3 regions of the Streptomyces sp. JLBT605 genome follow, and region 3 is predicted to be linked to each of the others. Evidence: riboswitches for the same ligand, from Rfam matches in the RefSeq annotation. Region 3 holds a riboswitch; each other region holds the start of a gene.
The links. A riboswitch is a leader RNA that binds a small molecule or an ion and turns the genes downstream of it on or off. The one in region 3 is predicted to bind cyclic di-AMP.
Positions count from the first base shown of each region.

Region 1: it holds a riboswitch for cyclic di-AMP, as region 3 does, so the genes downstream of both, AC4BDD_RS08625 (transglycosylase family protein) here and AC4BDD_RS18005 (transglycosylase family protein) in region 3, are expected to answer to the same signal.
Region 2: it holds a riboswitch for cyclic di-AMP, as region 3 does, so the genes downstream of both, AC4BDD_RS06580 (M23 family metallopeptidase) here and AC4BDD_RS18005 (transglycosylase family protein) in region 3, are expected to answer to the same signal.

Region 1 covers NZ_CM177087.1:1,924,036-1,929,239, reverse strand. Annotated here, with positions in the region: gene AC4BDD_RS08635 (thioesterase II family protein) at 1-399, opposite strand, end outside; gene AC4BDD_RS08630 (hypothetical protein) at 801-1,034, shown strand; gene AC4BDD_RS08625 (transglycosylase family protein) at 1,268-2,452, opposite strand; cyclic di-AMP (ydaO/yuaA leader) riboswitch at 2,456-2,636, opposite strand; tRNA gene AC4BDD_RS08620 (tRNA-Arg) at 3,409-3,480, opposite strand; gene AC4BDD_RS08615 (response regulator) at 3,704-4,138, shown strand; gene nrtL (ArgS-related anticodon-binding protein NrtL) at 4,227-5,204, shown strand, end outside.
Region 2 covers NZ_CM177087.1:1,432,661-1,437,864, forward strand. Annotated here, with positions in the region: gene AC4BDD_RS06570 (HPr family phosphocarrier protein) at 27-308, shown strand; gene AC4BDD_RS06575 (GntR family transcriptional regulator) at 520-1,332, opposite strand; gene AC4BDD_RS06580 (M23 family metallopeptidase) at 1,614-2,432, opposite strand; cyclic di-AMP (ydaO/yuaA leader) riboswitch at 2,447-2,604, opposite strand; gene AC4BDD_RS06585 (M16 family metallopeptidase) at 2,875-4,299, opposite strand; gene AC4BDD_RS06590 (M16 family metallopeptidase) at 4,296-5,204, opposite strand, start outside.
Region 3 covers NZ_CM177087.1:4,139,220-4,144,423, reverse strand. Annotated here, with positions in the region: gene eno (phosphopyruvate hydratase) at 1-1,069, opposite strand, end outside; gene AC4BDD_RS18005 (transglycosylase family protein) at 1,283-1,990, opposite strand; cyclic di-AMP (ydaO/yuaA leader) riboswitch at 1,998-2,155, opposite strand; gene AC4BDD_RS18000 (transglycosylase family protein) at 2,379-3,380, opposite strand; gene AC4BDD_RS17995 (cytochrome P450 family protein) at 3,582-4,973, opposite strand; gene AC4BDD_RS17990 (DUF6479 family protein) at 5,101-5,204, opposite strand, start outside.

The sequences.
Region 1 (5,204 bases), 2.2 Mb from region 3:
GTCCTCGTCGTCCCGGTAGCGGGACGGCGCCCGGCGCCCGGAGGCGAAGATCACCTCGGGCTTCACCCCGAGCCGGTCCTCCAGCCGCAGCGCTACCTCGAACGCCAGCACCGCGCCCATGCTGTGGCCGAAGAGCGCCAGGCGCCGGTCGGTCAGGCCACTGATCGCGGGAAAGACGGCGTCGGCGAGCTCCCCGAGGTCACCGATGCACGGCTCCCGGTAGCGGTCCAGCCGCCCCGGGTACTGCACCGCCTGCACCTCGATCTCCGGGGCCAGTGCCCGCGCCATCGGCAGGTAGTAGCCGGCCGACCCACCCGCGTACGGGAAGCAGACCAGCCGCACGTCGCTCTCCACGGCCGGCTGGAATCGCTGCAGCCACGCGCCGGCGTTGCTCGTCATCGTGTACATCCCCCTCACTCCGGCCCGGTGCCATGTGCCCGGCCGGACTTGCCTGTTCATGACGGACGGTACGGGGCCGGACGCTCGGCAGGCCACTCAGGGTGGTGATCCACTCGCATTCCGGGCCGTACCGGCAGCATCGTCGCCACCGGACGCCGCCTCGCCGGACGCTGCCCCGGAGGGCGCAGACCCCGCGCAGGCGCAGACCCCGGGAGGCAGCCGGGCACCGGGGAGGCCGCCGGCCCCGGGCAGGGCGCAGCCCCCGGGCAGGGCGGCAGGAGGGCGCCGCAGACGCTCCGCCCGGCCGGCCGCGAAACGCCTGGATGGCGCAACGGGCGGGAGGTCGGGCCTGCCGAGTGGGATCCTGATGGCAGGGGACTCGTGTCCGGGGAGTGAGCCCGATGGCAGTGAGTATGTACGTGGTCTGGAGCACCGCCGAGCCGGGGCGCGTCATCTATGAGACGCACGCGATCGAGGCGGTGGCCGATCGCGCCGGCGTGCACGCGGAGGTCATGAGCGAGAGCCATGAGGTCCCGCTCCGCAGCCGGGCGCACGCCCGGTCCATCGCGGAGGCGGAGGGGTACGAGCTGCGCGGCGAGGGCGACGCCTGGGAGAGCCTCCCCGAGGACGGCTGACCACCGCCCGCGCTCGGCCGCCCCCTGTCAGGCCCCGGAAACGCCGAAGGTGCCCGGCCTCCCGCGCGATGGCGGGAAGCCGGGCACCTTCTCGGCTATGAGGAACCCTCGCCCATGAGGAGCCCTCGGCCATGAGGAACCCCTGGCGACGAGGAAACCTCGGCTGCTAGGCGACGCTCAGGCTCGACGAAGCGACGCTCAGGGTCGAGCCGCGCCGTGACGCGTGCCGGTGCTCAGATGCTGACGCCGTGGGCGCGCAGGTACGCCAGCGGGTCGATGTCCGAGCCGTAGTCCGGGCTGGTGCGGACCTCGAAGTGCAGGTGCGGGCCGCTGCTGTTTCCGGTGGTGCCGGAGAGGCCGATCTGCTGGCCGCCGGTCACGGTCTGGCCGGCCGAGACGGTCAGCGAGGACAGGTGCGCGTACTGGCTGTACTTGCCGTCGGCGTGCCGGATGACGACCTGGTTGCCGTAGGCGCCTCCCCAGCCGGCGGAGACGACCTCGCCCGCACCGATGGCCTTGATGCTGGTGCCGGTCGGGACCGGGAAGTCGACGCCGGTGTGGTAGCCGCTGGACCAGGCGCTACCGGCCTGGTGGTACGGGGTGCCCATGGGCGCGTTCACCGGGGCGGTGAAGCCGGAGGTGGAGGGGGTCGCGGTCTGCGCCGGCGCGGCGGGCTTCGGGGCCTCCTGCTTGGGGGCCGCGTGCCGCGGCGCGGCGTGCTTGGGAGCCGCGTGCTTGGGACCCTGGCCGTTCAGCGACAGCCGCTGGCCCGGGAAGATCAGGTTCGGGTCGTCCCCGACGACCTCGCGGTTGGCCTCGTACACGGCCTCCCAGCCGCCGTCCACGTCGTGGGCGGTGGCGATCTTGGAGAGGCTGTCACCGCTGACCACGGTGTACGCGCTCTCCTGCGCCGGCGCGGCGGGCTTCGCGTGCTTCGGACCGGCCTTGGGCGCGGCCACCGGGGCCGGGGCGGCGGGCTTCGCCGGGGCGGGGGCCGCCTCCTGCTTCGCGCCGTCCGGGGCGATGAGGGGGGCGGGGCCGCCCTGGGCGAGACCGGCCTTCACCGAGCACACCGGCCAGGCACCCGGGCCCTGCTCGGCGAGAACCTTCTCGGCGATCGCGATCTGCTGGTCCTTGGTGGCCAGGTCGGCGCGCGGCGCGTAGTCCAGGCCGCCGAAGGCCTCCCAGGTGGACTGCGTGAACTGCAGGCCACCGTAGAAACCGTTGCCGGTGTTGATGCTCCAGTTGTTGGTGCTCTCGCACTCCGCGACCTTGTCCCAGGTGTCGACGGAGGCGGCGTTCGCCGAGGTGGCACCGACGAACGGAAGGGCCACACCGGCGCCACCCGCGGCAAGTGCGAGGGAAACCTTGGCAATTCGGCCCGGGTTATAGCGACGATGGCGTCCGCGTGCAGACATAGGGGTTTTCCTCTCCTACGCCTGCGAGGTGAGCTGTCGGGTTCGGGCTGGAGTTGCCCGGCCGCGTGACGAGCGGCAACCTGCACGCCGCAAACGCGTCTTCACCCCAAGCCGGCCGCACTGAAGCGCGGTTCGGCACTTACCTGGTTCCCCCGCTCCCGCCGTGATGCGTCGTGGTTACTCCTCCGCCGGCGGCAGGATTAGGCGCTCCGGCTTCGGGCCCCTGAGCAGTGATTGCTGTGGGAGCGGGCGCCACCGTAATCAGAAGAATTTCCCCGCCACAAGCTGCGTGACATGGGCAGAAGATCCATCGCAGATCAATTCCGGAAATTACCGCTGCTTTATGTCACGCTGCGCTCCGGATCTCTTCCGCAACGAAATGGAGATCTTGCAGACCGCCGCCAGGGAAAAGCGCCCCGTGACGAAACTGACGGAATGTGTCCGGGGTGCCACGACCCGCCACAGGTTTACTCGGTATTCCGTGACCTCGGTCACCAGCGCCCGCCATAAGCGCATGAGGTGCCAAAAGTCCGATTTGGGCAATGAGTTGGAGAGTGCCGGGTGATCGAGCCCCGGACAAACTCCCGCATACCCACCCCAAAGCCCTCGGCCCTTCGATGAGTGGGCCGCCACCTGACGGCCCGTCTGTTCCCCTTGAACCGGGACAAACTGGTCGGCGTCGACCCATGTGACCGCGAAACCGGTCGGGGGATCCGGACCCGCGCATGCGACGACGACGCCGACCAGCGTCCGCCGACCCCCGGCCCGACACCAAGGGGTCATGCCCTCCTCACCGCCATGACGTATCGCGGCGGCGGAGTGTGACAGCCATCGAACGACAGCCGGCCGGAAGGGATGGAAGGCTCCTCGGCGCACCGGCTCGCCGCGCACATACGCAAAGACCCCGCGATCAGCGTTTCCGCTGACGGCGGGGTCTTGTGGCACCTACTACGAGGTGCCCCCGGCAGGATTCGAACCTGCGCACACGGCTCCGGAGGCCGTTGCTCTATCCCCTGAGCTACGGGGGCTTCGTCGCTGCTTCTCGCGGCGACGGGTAGAACACTACCAGCTTCTCGGGGGTGATCAGGAACGTGTATCCGCGGCAGGCAGCCGCCGGACAGTGAGCGCTTTCTTTACCGCACCCGAGGCGGCTGCGGACCGAGGTCGGCCGAAGGTCCCCCGCACGTGGCGGAAGTGGGCAAAACCCGGACGCGGCCCTGGCGGCGCGCCTACTCTTCGAGTGTGCCTGGCATGACCGGCCGGGTCCTTGTGGTCGACGACAACAAGGTCATCCGGCAGCTGATCAGGGTCAACCTTGAGCTTGAGGGTTTCGAGGTCGTGACCGCGGCCGATGGTGCCGAGTGTCTGGAGATCGTGCACCAGGTCCGGCCCGATGTGATCACCCTCGATGTCGTGATGCCGCGGCTCGGCGGCTGGCACACGGCCGCGCTGCTGCGCGCCGACGCGCGTACCCGCCACGTCCCGGTGGCGATCATCAGCGCTTGCTCGCCGCCGGAGTTCGAGGGCGGCCGGGCGGCGGGGGTGGACGCGTTCCTGGAGAAGCCGTTCGAGCCGGTCGCGCTGGTCCGGCTGGTGCGGGAGCTGATGAGCGGGGCGCAGGGGCGCGAGCTGCCCGGTGCGGCCGCGGCGGGGGACGCGGCCCCGGTCGTCGGCCCCACCGGCTGAGGTTCGGGTCGGCCTCTGCGTCCCCGAGTCGTCCCGAGGAGCGAAACCGGTTCGCGGAGGTACCCCCTCTCTCCCATACGCTTGTCCCGTGACCCCCGCTCAGCTGTCCCGTTCCGTGCTGCACGCCGTGCATCGCGCGGTCGCGGAGGGTGCCCTGCGCGTGCCGGTGCCCGAGAAGGCGCAGGTGGAGCGGGCGCGGCCGGGTGGCTGCGGGGATTACGCGAGCAGCATCGCGCTGAAGTTGGCCGGGCCCGCCGGGCTGCCGTCCCGGGAGGTCGCGGAGATCCTGCGGTCCCGGGTGGCCGGGCTCCCCGGCATCGGCCGCGTCGAGATCACCGGGCCGGGCTTCCTCAACTTCACGGTGGCCGGGGCGGACCGCGCCGAGCTGGTGCGGGCCATCCGGAGCCAGGGCCCCCGCTTCGGGTACGGGACCGGTCTCGCGGGTCAGGAGGTGTGGTTCGCGCCCGCCGATGAGCTGCGCGCCCAGGTCGTGACCGAGACCGTCGTCAGGCTGCTGCTCGCGCAGGGAGCGGTCGCCGGAGCCCTGCCGGACCACGCACCGAGCGCCCCGGACCAAGCACTGCGCGCCGGCGGCGAGCGGGTGCGCGTGCGGGCGATGGCCCGCGACGCGGGGGAGGTGTTCGGGCTGCTCGGTGAGGACGCGGCGCGCTGGGCGCTGCTGCGGCCCGCCGCGCCGGACGCCCCGGTGCTCGACCCGGCCCGGCTGCTGGCACAGCGCGAGGCCAACCCGCTCTTCCGTATCCGGTACGCGCACGCCCGCACCCGGGCACTGCTGCGCAACGCCCGCGATCTGGGCATCGAGACCACCGTCGAGATCCCCATCGATACCGGCGTCGAGACCGGCAGCGGCGCGACGACGGACGGCGGCGCCTACGCCGAGCCCGCCGCGGCCGAGCTCATCGGGCTGCTCGGCGAGTATCCGCGCGTCCTCCAGGCCGCCGCCCGGCACCGTGCGCCCGACCGGCTCGCGCGCCACCTCGAAGCCCTCGCCGACGCCTTCTTCCGCTGTCACGACGCCTGCCCGCCGCTGCCGCGCGGTGACGAG
Region 2 (5,204 bases), 2.7 Mb from region 3:
CTAGCAACGACCTGAAGGGCTACACCATGGTTGAGCGCCGCGTCACCGTCGGCTGGGCCGAGGGCCTGCATGCCCGCCCCGCGTCGATCTTCGTTCGGGCCGCTACCGCTTCGGGCGTCCCCGTGACGATCGCCAAGGCCGAGGGCAACCCGGTCAACGCCGCCTCCATGCTCGCGGTGCTGGGCCTGGGCGCCCAGGGTGGCGAGGAGATCGTCCTCGCCTCGGAGGACGACAGCGCGGAGGCCGCGCTCGACCGTCTGGCCAAGCTGGTCGCCGAGGGGCTGGAGGAACTGCCGGAGACGGTCTGACCCGGCAACCCTCGCCCCGGCACCACCGGGGCACACCAAGGCCGCGGTATCCCGGAACCGGGAGACCGCGGCCTTGCTGTCACCACATTCCCGAAGGACCGCTCGCTATTCCCTGCACGGAAAGGGCGGACTCCACGTCGATATCGGCGCACCATAAAGGCACACGGCACCGCTCCGGGAATTCCCCCGAGGGTTGTATACCGGCGAATTGTTAATTCTGGGAACTCGCCGTGTTTACGGACTGTTTCGAACCCCTCACCTGGAAGGGGCGACGCAGCCGGTAATCGGCCATGGACCGCTCGGCGTGCGCCGCGGCCAGCGAGCGAGCCCGCTCGGCGTCACCGCGGGTCACCGCGTCCAGCAGCGCGCCGTGTTCCGCCCAGGACTCCACCGCTCGGGCGGTGCCCGGCTCCGTACGCCCGGCGCCGCGGGCGGGCGGCGGCGTGGTCCGGCCAGGCTGGGCGCGCGAAGCGCTTTCCGTCGCGGGTGGCGGCGGGAGACGGGCGGGATCGACCGCGTAGACCCAGTAGATCTTGCGGCGCAGCTGGACCAGCAGCCCGGCCAGGCTGGGGCTGCCGGAGGCCTGCGCGAGGGTCTCGTGGAACCAGTCGCCCAGCGACCGCAGCTCCGCCAACTGGCCCCGCGCCGCCCGCTCCTGCCCGAGCCTGACCAGCCCGCGGAGCACCTTGAGGTGGGCCTCGGTGCGGCGCTGGGCGGCCCGCGCCGCACCCAGCGGCTCCAGCAGGGCGCGGATGTCGAGGAGGTCGGCGACCTCGCGCTCGGACGGCTGGGCGACGCAGGCGCCGGCATGCCGGCGGGTGGTGACGAACCCCTCGGACTCCAGGGTCCGCAGCGCCTCGCGGACCGGGACCCGCGAGACGCCGTAACGGCGCGCGAGCAGTTCCTCGGTCAGTCGACTGCCGGGCTGGTACGCGCCGGAGACGATGTCGTCCCGAATCGCGGTGCATACGGCGTGCGCGGAAATCCGGCGACCGCCCTGGACCGCTGTCGTATCGCCGCTCACTTCCGGTCCCGCATGGTGTGAACCTCCGCCTTAATCTCTGCGAAACGCAGTCGATCGACGCGCGTTCACCGAACTCTATTCCACAGAGCTCGAATTTCCGACGAGCGGCGGGATTTCATGGATAATTTTTGGCCAAGCGGGATTGCGCGGCAGTCGCGGCGCCCTCCGGCCGTCCCGGCGGCACACGCGGCCGCCCCGGCGCCACCTTGCGGCAGGCCCGGCGGGACATACGACAGGCCCCGGCCGAGTGGCCGGGGCCTGTGCGCGATGGTCCGGGGGCGTCAGATGTTGACCCCGTGCGAGCGGAGGTAGGCGACCGGGTCGATGTCCGAGCCGTACTCCGGGCTGGTCCGCGCTTCGAAGTGCAGGTGCGGGCCGGTGGTGTTGCCGGTGTTGCCCGACAGGCCGATCTGCTGGCCCGGGGTCACCGTCTGGCCGACCGAGACATTGAGCGACGACAGGTGGCCGTACTGGGTGTACGTGCCGTCATTCATCTTGATCACGATGTTGTTGCCGTACGCGCCGCCCCAGCCTGCTTCGACTACGGTCCCGGAGCCCACCGCGTGCACCGTGGTGCCGGACGCGGCGTGGAAGTCGACACCGGTGTGGCTGCCGGAGCTCCACAGCCCGCTGGAGGCGTGGTACTGGGTGGAGACGTAGGAGCCGGTTATGGGCGCCACGAAGGTGTTCAGCCGCTTGCGCTCGGCCTCCCGCGCGGCCCGCTCCTTGGCCGCCCGCTCCGCCTTGGCCTTCTTCTCAGCGGCCTCGGCCTTGCGCTTGGTCTCGGCGGCCTGGCGGACGGCCTCCCGGCGCGCCGTGTCCTCGGCCTCCGCCTTGGCCGCGTCCTCCTCGGCTGCGCGCTCCTGGCTGTGCGCCTGGGCGCCGATCTCCTGGGCGAGGTCGTCGCCGACGACGATCGCCTGGTTCAGACCGGTGTCCTCGAAGCTCGGGGAGTCGCCGCCGGCGGCGAGCGCCGGGGAGGCGAGACTGGCGACGACGCCGGAGGCGGCCAGGGTGGCCATGCCGGCGATGTTCGTGCCGGTGCGCATGGCGGAGCGCCGGGGGCGGCGGTGCTTCCCGGTGGGACGGGTGAACGCCATGGGGTGGCGTACTCCTTTCCTTCCTTCTCGCCTACCGGGTTAGCTGACGGGTTCGGAGCAGGAAGGTCTCCTACGGACCCCTCCTCGCGGAGGCGCCCGATTCACCCCAGGGGAAGTCCCTCCGAAGAGGGCGGGTCCCCGGCTCCCTTGCGGGACTCGGCGATGGCTGCCCGGGCCGCGGGTGCGACGCAATCCGACGAACAGCCGACCCGACGCTAGACGGCTGATCTTTTGATCGCCAAACAGATCCGGCATTTTGTTGCCCTCGCCACAGGGCAGACATACCGCCTCCACGACAAACCGGACACCGCAGGCGGATAACGCAGGACTCCGGCGTCTCGTGCGACGCCGGAGTCCTGTGTGTCCTCGCTCCGCTGAGCCGTCGTCAGCCGGTGAGCGTCTCCGCCCGGCCGCTGACGGCCTCTCAGCCGGTGGCCGTGGGTCAGCCGGTGACCACCTTCACCTCGCCGATGCCCAGGGCGCGGACCGGCTCCTCGATGACCGAGGCGTCACCGACGAGCACGGTGACGAGCCGGTCGACGGGGAAGGCGTTCACCGCGGCGGCCGTCGCCTCGACCGTCCCGGTCTCGGCGAGCCGGGCGTACAGATGGGCCTGGAAGTCGTCCGGCAGGTGCTGCTCGACCTGGTCCGCCAGAGTGCCCGCGACGGCCGCCGCGGTCTCGTAGCGGAGCGGGGCGACGCCGACCAGGTTCTGCACCGCGACATCACGCTCGTCGTCGGTCAGCCCCTCCTCCGCGAGGGTGCGCAGCACCTTCCAGGTGTCCTCCAGCGCGGGCCCGGTCACCTCGGTGGCCACCGAGCCGCTGATGGCGAGCATCGCGACACCGGTGGGCGCGGAGCCGGAGCCGCCGGGGCCGGGGGCGCCGTCCGGCACCGACATCAGCACCTGCCCGAAGGCGCGCACCCCGTAGGTGTAGCCCTTCTCCTCGCGCAGCACCCGGTCGAGCCGGGAGGTGAGGGTGCCGCCGAGGCAGTAGGTGCCGAGCACCTGGGCGGGCCAGACCCGGTCGTGCCGGTCGGCACCGATCCGGCCGATGAGCAGCTGGGTCTGCACCGCGCCGGGCCGGTCCACGATCACCACCCGGCCGGCGTCGTCGGCGGTGATCACCGGGTACGGACGCTCCGGCGCCGGACCGCCGCTCCAGGCGCCGAGCGTGTCGGCAAGGGCCTTGTCCAGGTCGACGCCGGTCAGGTCGCCGACCACCACGGCGGTCGCGGAGGCCGGCCGCACATGCGCCTGGTAGAAGGCGCGCACCGCGGCGGCGTCGATCCGCCGGACGGTCTCCTCGGTGCCCTGGCGGGGCCGGGAGAGCCGGGCGGCCGCCGGGAAGAGCTCCTTGGACAGGGCCATGGAGGCCCGCCGGGCGGGGTTGGCCAGCTCGTGCGGGATCTCGTCCAGGCGGTTGGCCACCAGCCGCTCCACCTCGCTCTCCGGGAACGCGGGGGCGCGCAGCGCGTCGGCGAGCAGACCGAGGGCCTTGGGCAGCCGGGAGACCGGCACCTCCAGCGAGACCCGGATGCCGGGGTGGTCGGCGTGCGCGTCGAGGGTGGCGCCGCACCGCTCCAGCTCGGCGGCGAACTCCTCGGCGGTGTGCTTGTCGGTGCCCTCGGACAGCGCGCGGGCCATGATGGTCGCGACGCCGTCGAGCCCGGCGGGCTCGGCGTCCAGCGGGGCGGTCAGGTTGATCTCCACGGCGACGACCTGCTGACCGGGGCGGTGGCAGCGCAGCACGGTGAGCCCGTTGGGCAGTTCGCCGCGCTCGGGGGCCGGGAAGGCCCACGGCTTGGCGATGCCGCCCGTCGGCTGCGGGTGGAACGTCATGGTGGGGGTGGTGGCGTCGCTCACTGGGCCGCCTCCTCTTCTGCGGTGTCGTCGGCGGCGGTCTCGGTGGCGTCCTCGGCGTCGGTGCCCGGCCCGGTGGGTTCGTAGACCAGCACGGCGCGGTTGTCCGGCCGCAGTCGTGCCTGGGCGGCGGCCCGCACCTCCTCGGCGGTGACGTCCAGCACCCGCTGGACGGCGGTGAGCGCCAGCTGGGGGTCGCCGAACAGCACGGCGAAGCGGCAGAGTTCGTCGGCGCGGCCGCCGACGGTGGCGAGCCGGTCGAGCCACTCGCGCTCCAGCTGGGCCTGGGCGCGCTCCATCTCCTGCGGGGTCGGGCCCTCGGCGGCGAAGCGGGCCAGCTCGTCGTCGACGGCGGCCTCGATGGCGGGCACCTCGACGCCGGCCGACGCCTTCACGTCCAGCCAGCCGAGCGAGGGCGCGCCGGCCAGCCGCAGCATGCCGAAACCGGCGCCGACGGCGCTGCGGTCGCGCCGCACCAGGCGGTTGTGGAGCCGGGAGGACTCGCCGCCGCCGAGGATGGTCAGCGCCAGATCGGCGGCGTCCGCCTCACGGGTGCCGTCGTGCGGCAGGCGGTAGGCGGCCATCAGGGCCCGGGAGGGGACCTCCTCGGCCACGACCTCGCGCAGCTCCGCACCGATGACGTCGGGCAGGGTGCCGTCGCGCGGCGGCTGCTTGCCGTCGTGGGAGGGGATGGAGCCGAAGTACTTCTCGATCCAGGCGAGAGTCTGCTCCGGGTCGATGTCGCCGACGACGGCGAGCACCGCGTTGTTCGGCGCGTAGTAGGTGCGGAAGAAGTTCCGCGCGTCCTCCAGGGACGCCGCGTCCAGGTCGGCCATCGAGCCGATCGCGGTGTGGTGGTAGGGGTGGCCCTCGGGGTAGGCCATGGCGACCAGCCGCTCGAAGGCGGT
Region 3 (5,204 bases):
AGCCGCTGCGCTGGGCCAGCTCGACGGCGTCGAGGGTCTCGGTCAGCGAGCCGATCTGGTTCACCTTCACCAGCAGGGCGTTCGCGGCGCCCTCCTCGATGCCGCGGCCCAGGCGCTCCGGGTTGGTGACGAACAGGTCGTCGCCGACCAGCTGGACCTTGTCGCCGAGCTTGGCGGTGATGGTCTTCCAGCCGTCCCAGTCGTCCTCGAAGAGCGGGTCCTCGATGGAGACCAGCGGGTAGGCCGCGACGAGCTCGGCGTAGTACTCGGTCATCTCGGCGGCGGTGCGGGACTGGCCCTCGAAGTTGTACGAGCCGTCCTTGTAGAACTCGGAGGCGGCGACGTCCAGCGCGAGCGCGATGTCCTGGCCGGGGGTGTAGCCGGCCTGCTTGATGGCCTCCAGGATCAGGTCCAGGGCCTCGCGGTTGGAGCCGAGGTTCGGGGCGAAGCCGCCCTCGTCGCCCAGGCCGGTGGACAGGCCCTTGGCCTTCAGCACGGCCTTGAGGGTGTGGTAGACCTCGGTGCCCCAGCGCAGGGCCTCGGAGAAGGACTCCGCGCCGACCGGCGCGATCATGAACTCCTGGATGTCCACGTTGGAGTCGGCGTGCGAGCCGCCGTTGAGGATGTTCATCATCGGGACCGGCAGCAGGTGGGCGTTGGGGCCGCCCAGGTACCGGAAGAGCGGGAGGTCGCTGGCCTCGGAGGCGGCGTGCGCGACGGCGAGCGAGACGCCGAGGATGGCGTTGGCGCCGAGCGAGGACTTGTCCGGGGTGGCGTCCAGGTCGAACATCGCCTGGTCGATCAGCCGCTGCTCGGTGGCGTCGTAGCCGACCAGCTCCGGGCCGATCTGCTCGATCACGGCGAGGACGGCCTTCTCGACGCCCTTGCCGAGGTAGCGGTTCTTGTCCCCGTCACGCAGCTCAAGCGCCTCGAAAGCGCCGGTCGAGGCGCCGGACGGCACGGCAGCACGGCCAGTGCTGCCGTCGTCGAGGCCGACCTCGACCTCGACCGTGGGGTTGCCTCGCGAGTCGAGGATCTCGCGAGCTACGACGACGTCGATGGACGGCACGAGGATCTCCTTCGTGTGGGTCTGCGTCTGCAGCATGAGCCTAACCGGCGAAGCGGGCTGCGCTCGCGCTGCGCCCGCCGAACGAGACGGCGGGCGCGGCTTGCCGCGCCGGGGCTCCGCCGCGGGCCCCGGGCCCCGGCCTCCGGACGGGCCGGCCACGCGGCGGAGCCGCATAGGGTCGCGGCCGGCCCGTCCGGAGATGTGCGGAGCAGGTCAGCGCAGGTCGAGGTGCTGACCGGGGTAGATCAGATCGGCGTCGTCGACGATGTCGTCGTTCAGCTTGTACAGCTGCTGCCAGCCGCCCTGGACGTGCTGTGCGGCGGCGATGGTGGAGAGGGTGTCGCCCGCCTTGACGGTGTACTCGCCGTCGCCCTGGCGCACGGTGCGGTGCTCGGACCGGTTGGCCGGCGCGGACTCGGCGCGCTCGGCGCGCGGCTGCGGCGCGGGCTGGGCCTGCGGCTTGCTCTGCTGCTGCTGCGGCTGGGCCTGCGGCTTCGGCTGCGCCTGCGGCTTGCTCTGCTGCTGCGGCTGGGTCTGCGGGGCCGGGGAGCCGCCCTGGGTCAGGTTGACCCCGCAATGCGGCCAGGCGCCCTTGCCCTGGCTGGCCAGGACCTTCTGGGCTATCTGGATCTGCTGGTCCTTGGTGGCCTTGTCGGCGGTCGGGGCGAACGCGGTACCGCCGTACGCGGCCCAGGTCGAGGCCGAGAACTGCAGGCCGCCGTAGTAACCGTTGCCGGTGTTGATCGACCAGTTGCCGCCGGACTCGCACTGGGCGACCTGGTCCCACTGGTCGGTGGTCGCGGCGGAGGCGCCGGTGGCGGCCATCAGCGGAGCGGCGATCGCGGCGCCGGTGACACCGGCGAGGGTGGCGATCCGAGCGGCCTTGGACGGACGACGATGCTTGCCCTTGGACTTGAGCATGGTTGGTTCGTTTCCTCACCGACGCCTACGAGGTGAGCTGTCGGGTTCGGGCGTGTGAGCTGGCCCGGCCGGGTGCTTTTTTCTCAAGCACCCGGCTTCACCCCTAGCCGGTCGGACCGGCGCAAATCCTGGGTCCCCCGCTCCTGCCTTCGGCGCTTGCGCGTCGACAACCCCCCGGCCGGTGGCAGGACTCGGCGTGCCGGTCGGCGGTGCCCGCGGTGGCGAGCGGTCACGACCGTAAGCACAGCCGCCCGGAGAGCTCAAACCCCGACAGTTACGGAGACTCAGCCGTGTTTGCGCTCAAGGAATAGCTATCCGTGCAGGTCAGACGTGATCCACTCAGGCCGGACATGCCAGACACGCCCCGCGGTGCGAAGAGACTCATGTCTCACTTTTCGCCGTCCAGGACGAGCTCCTGGCCGGGCAGGATCAGGTCCGGGTCGTCTCCGATGACGCTCTCGTTGGCTTCGTAGAGGGCGGGCCAGCCGCCGGCGACCTCATGCTCCTCGGCGATGGCTGACAGGTTGTCACCGGGGCGCACGGTGTAGTCGGCCGGGCCGTGCTCCACCGGGGTCTGGCGACCCTCGCCGCGCGAGGCGTGCCGTCCGGCGGGCCGGTCGCCGTCCTTCTCGGTCCGGTCGTCGGACGGGCCCCGGTGCTTGCCGCTGCCGGGAGCCGGGGTGGAGTGCTCGCCCTTGCCCTGGTCCTGGTCCGTGCCGTGGCCGGAGTCGCCGGTCTTGCCGTCCTCGTCGCCCTTGCCGGGCTCGCCGTGCTCGCCGCCCTTGTCGCCGGACGGGTCCGGGTCCGGCTTCGCGCCGTCCTCGCCGGAGCCGTCGCCGTCCTTGCCGGGCTTGGCATCGGAGCCGGAGGACGGGGTGTTCCGCTCGTCGTCCCCGGGCTTGCGGGCGTCATCGGAGTCAGCGGAGTCGTCGGAGTCGCGGGATCCGTCCGCCCCGTCGCGGGACTTGGAGGATCCGGAGCTGTCGTCGTCGGGCGTGCCGGTCGGCCCGTCGGTGGGCTTCTCGCTCGGCTCGGGCGCCGGGGACTCGGTCCTGCCGGGGTTCACATCGGGTGCCTGGCCGTCCTCGGTCAGCCCGGCGTTCAGCGCGCAGCGCGGCCAGCCCTCGGGCCCGGTGTCGGCGAGCATGTTCTCGGCGACGGTGATCTGCTGGGAACGGCTGGCCAGGTCCGGGCGCGGGGCGTAGGCGGTGCCGCCGTAGTCCTTCCACATGTCGAGGGTCAACTGCAGACCGCCGTAGAAGCCGTTGCCGGTGTCGGCGCTCCACATCCCCCCGCTCTCGCATTCCGCGACGCGGTCCCAGGTCTCGCTGTCGGCGGCGTGGGCGCCGGTGGCCGCGAGCAGCGGCATCGCGATGCTCGCTCCGGTCACCCCCGCGGCGACGACGATGGCCGGAGCCTGACGGGGTCGGCGGTGTCTACCGTTCCCGGAGCGCATGCGGTCTGCCTCTCGTGTGGCGGCTGAGTTGTCGGATGAACATAATCGGGCCGCCGGTGAGTCACAAGTCGATGTAGCGGGGGTCACGCGAAGATCACAGCCTGACAGAGCGTCACCAACGCATCTGTCTGACCGTCAGGTTCTTTCGGGCGTGAACTCCACGGGCAGCGAACGCAGTCCGCGCATGATGAGCCCGCCGCGCCATCGCAAATCATCCGAATCTGCCGCGAGTCGCAGGTCAGGGAGGCGGCGCAGCAGGGTGGCGAGGGCGGTCTGGGCCTCCAGCCGGGCCAGCGGGGCGCCCAGGCAGTAGTGGATGCCGTGGCCGTAGCCGAGATGCTGATTGTCACGGCGCGTCAGGTCGAGCGCGTCGGGGTGGAGGAAACGTTCGGGGTCGCGGTCGGCGGCGGCGAGCACCACGAGCACCGGGTCGCCGGCGGCGATGCGCTGCCCGCCGAGGGTGACCGGCTCGGTGGCGAAACGCCAGGTGGCCATCTCCACCGGACCGTCGTAGCGCAGCAGCTCCTCCACGGCGGACCCGAGCAGCGCGGTGTCGTCCTCGGCGACGGCCCGCTGGAACCGCGCCCCCTGCTCCGGATGGCGCAGCAGCGCGTAGGTGCCGTTGCCGATGAGGTTGACGGTGGTCTCGAAACCGGCGAAGAGCAGGATGAAGGCCATGGCGGCGGCCTCGTTCTCGGTCAGGTGCTCGCCGTGGTCGCTGGCCCGGATCAGCCCGGAGATCAGGTCGTCGGCCCCGTCCTCGCGCAGGGACTCGCGCTTGCGGTGGATCAGCTCGGCCAGGTAGGCCCGCATCTTCTTGACCGACCGGGCGACGCCGCCCCTGGGACCCCCTCCGTGTCGGATCATCATGCCGGCCCAGTCGCGGAAGTCGTCCTGGTCCTCGGGCGGGACGCCGAGCATGTCGCAGATGGCGTAGATGGGCAGCGGGAAGGCGAACTCATGGATGAGGTCGGCTTCGCCGCGCTCGGCGAAGCCGTCGATGAGCCGGTCGGTGAGCTCCTGCACCCGGGGCGCGAACTGGGCCACCCGGCGCGGGGTGAACGCCTTCGACACCAGCCGCCGCAGCCGGGTGTGGTCCGGCGGGTCGATGTTGAGCAGGTGCGTCATCAGGCCCGCGCTGCGCTCCCCCGGGATGCCCACCTTGCCCTTGCCGTGCGCGTTCTCGCTGTGGTGGAGGGGGTTCTTCGACAGCCGGCCGTCGGCGAGGGCCTGCCGGGCGTCGGCGTACCGGGTGACCAGCCAGGCGTCCACCCCGCTGGGCAGCTCGGCGCGGTGCACCGGAGCGTGCTCCCGCAGCCAGGCGTAGGCGGGGTAGGGGTCGGTGGCGAACTCCCAGGTGAACAGCTCCGGCGCGGGCTGGTCGGCGGCGCCGCGCCGAGGGCAGGCGGGCGGCCCGGAGTCGGCGGCAGGCGGGCCGGAGTCGGCGGCGGACGGGCCGGAGGCAGGCGGGCCGGAATCGGCGCGCGAGGGGCGAGCGGGCTGGTCGGCGGCGGGCTGGTCGAACACCTCCCGACCGTATCGCGGGCCTCGCGCACGCCGCGGCGACGGATCCGCGCCGGAGTCCTTCACGGAGACCTCCGGCAGGATCCGTCACCGCTTCCGATCAGCCGCGAACCGCCGTGCTCAGCCGTGCTCAGCCGTTGCCGAAGGAGCCGCTGTGTCCGGGGGTCCACTTCGGCGGCGGCTCGTCGGTATCCCACTCCTCGCTGCCGAAATTGCCGAATTCGTACGGCATGT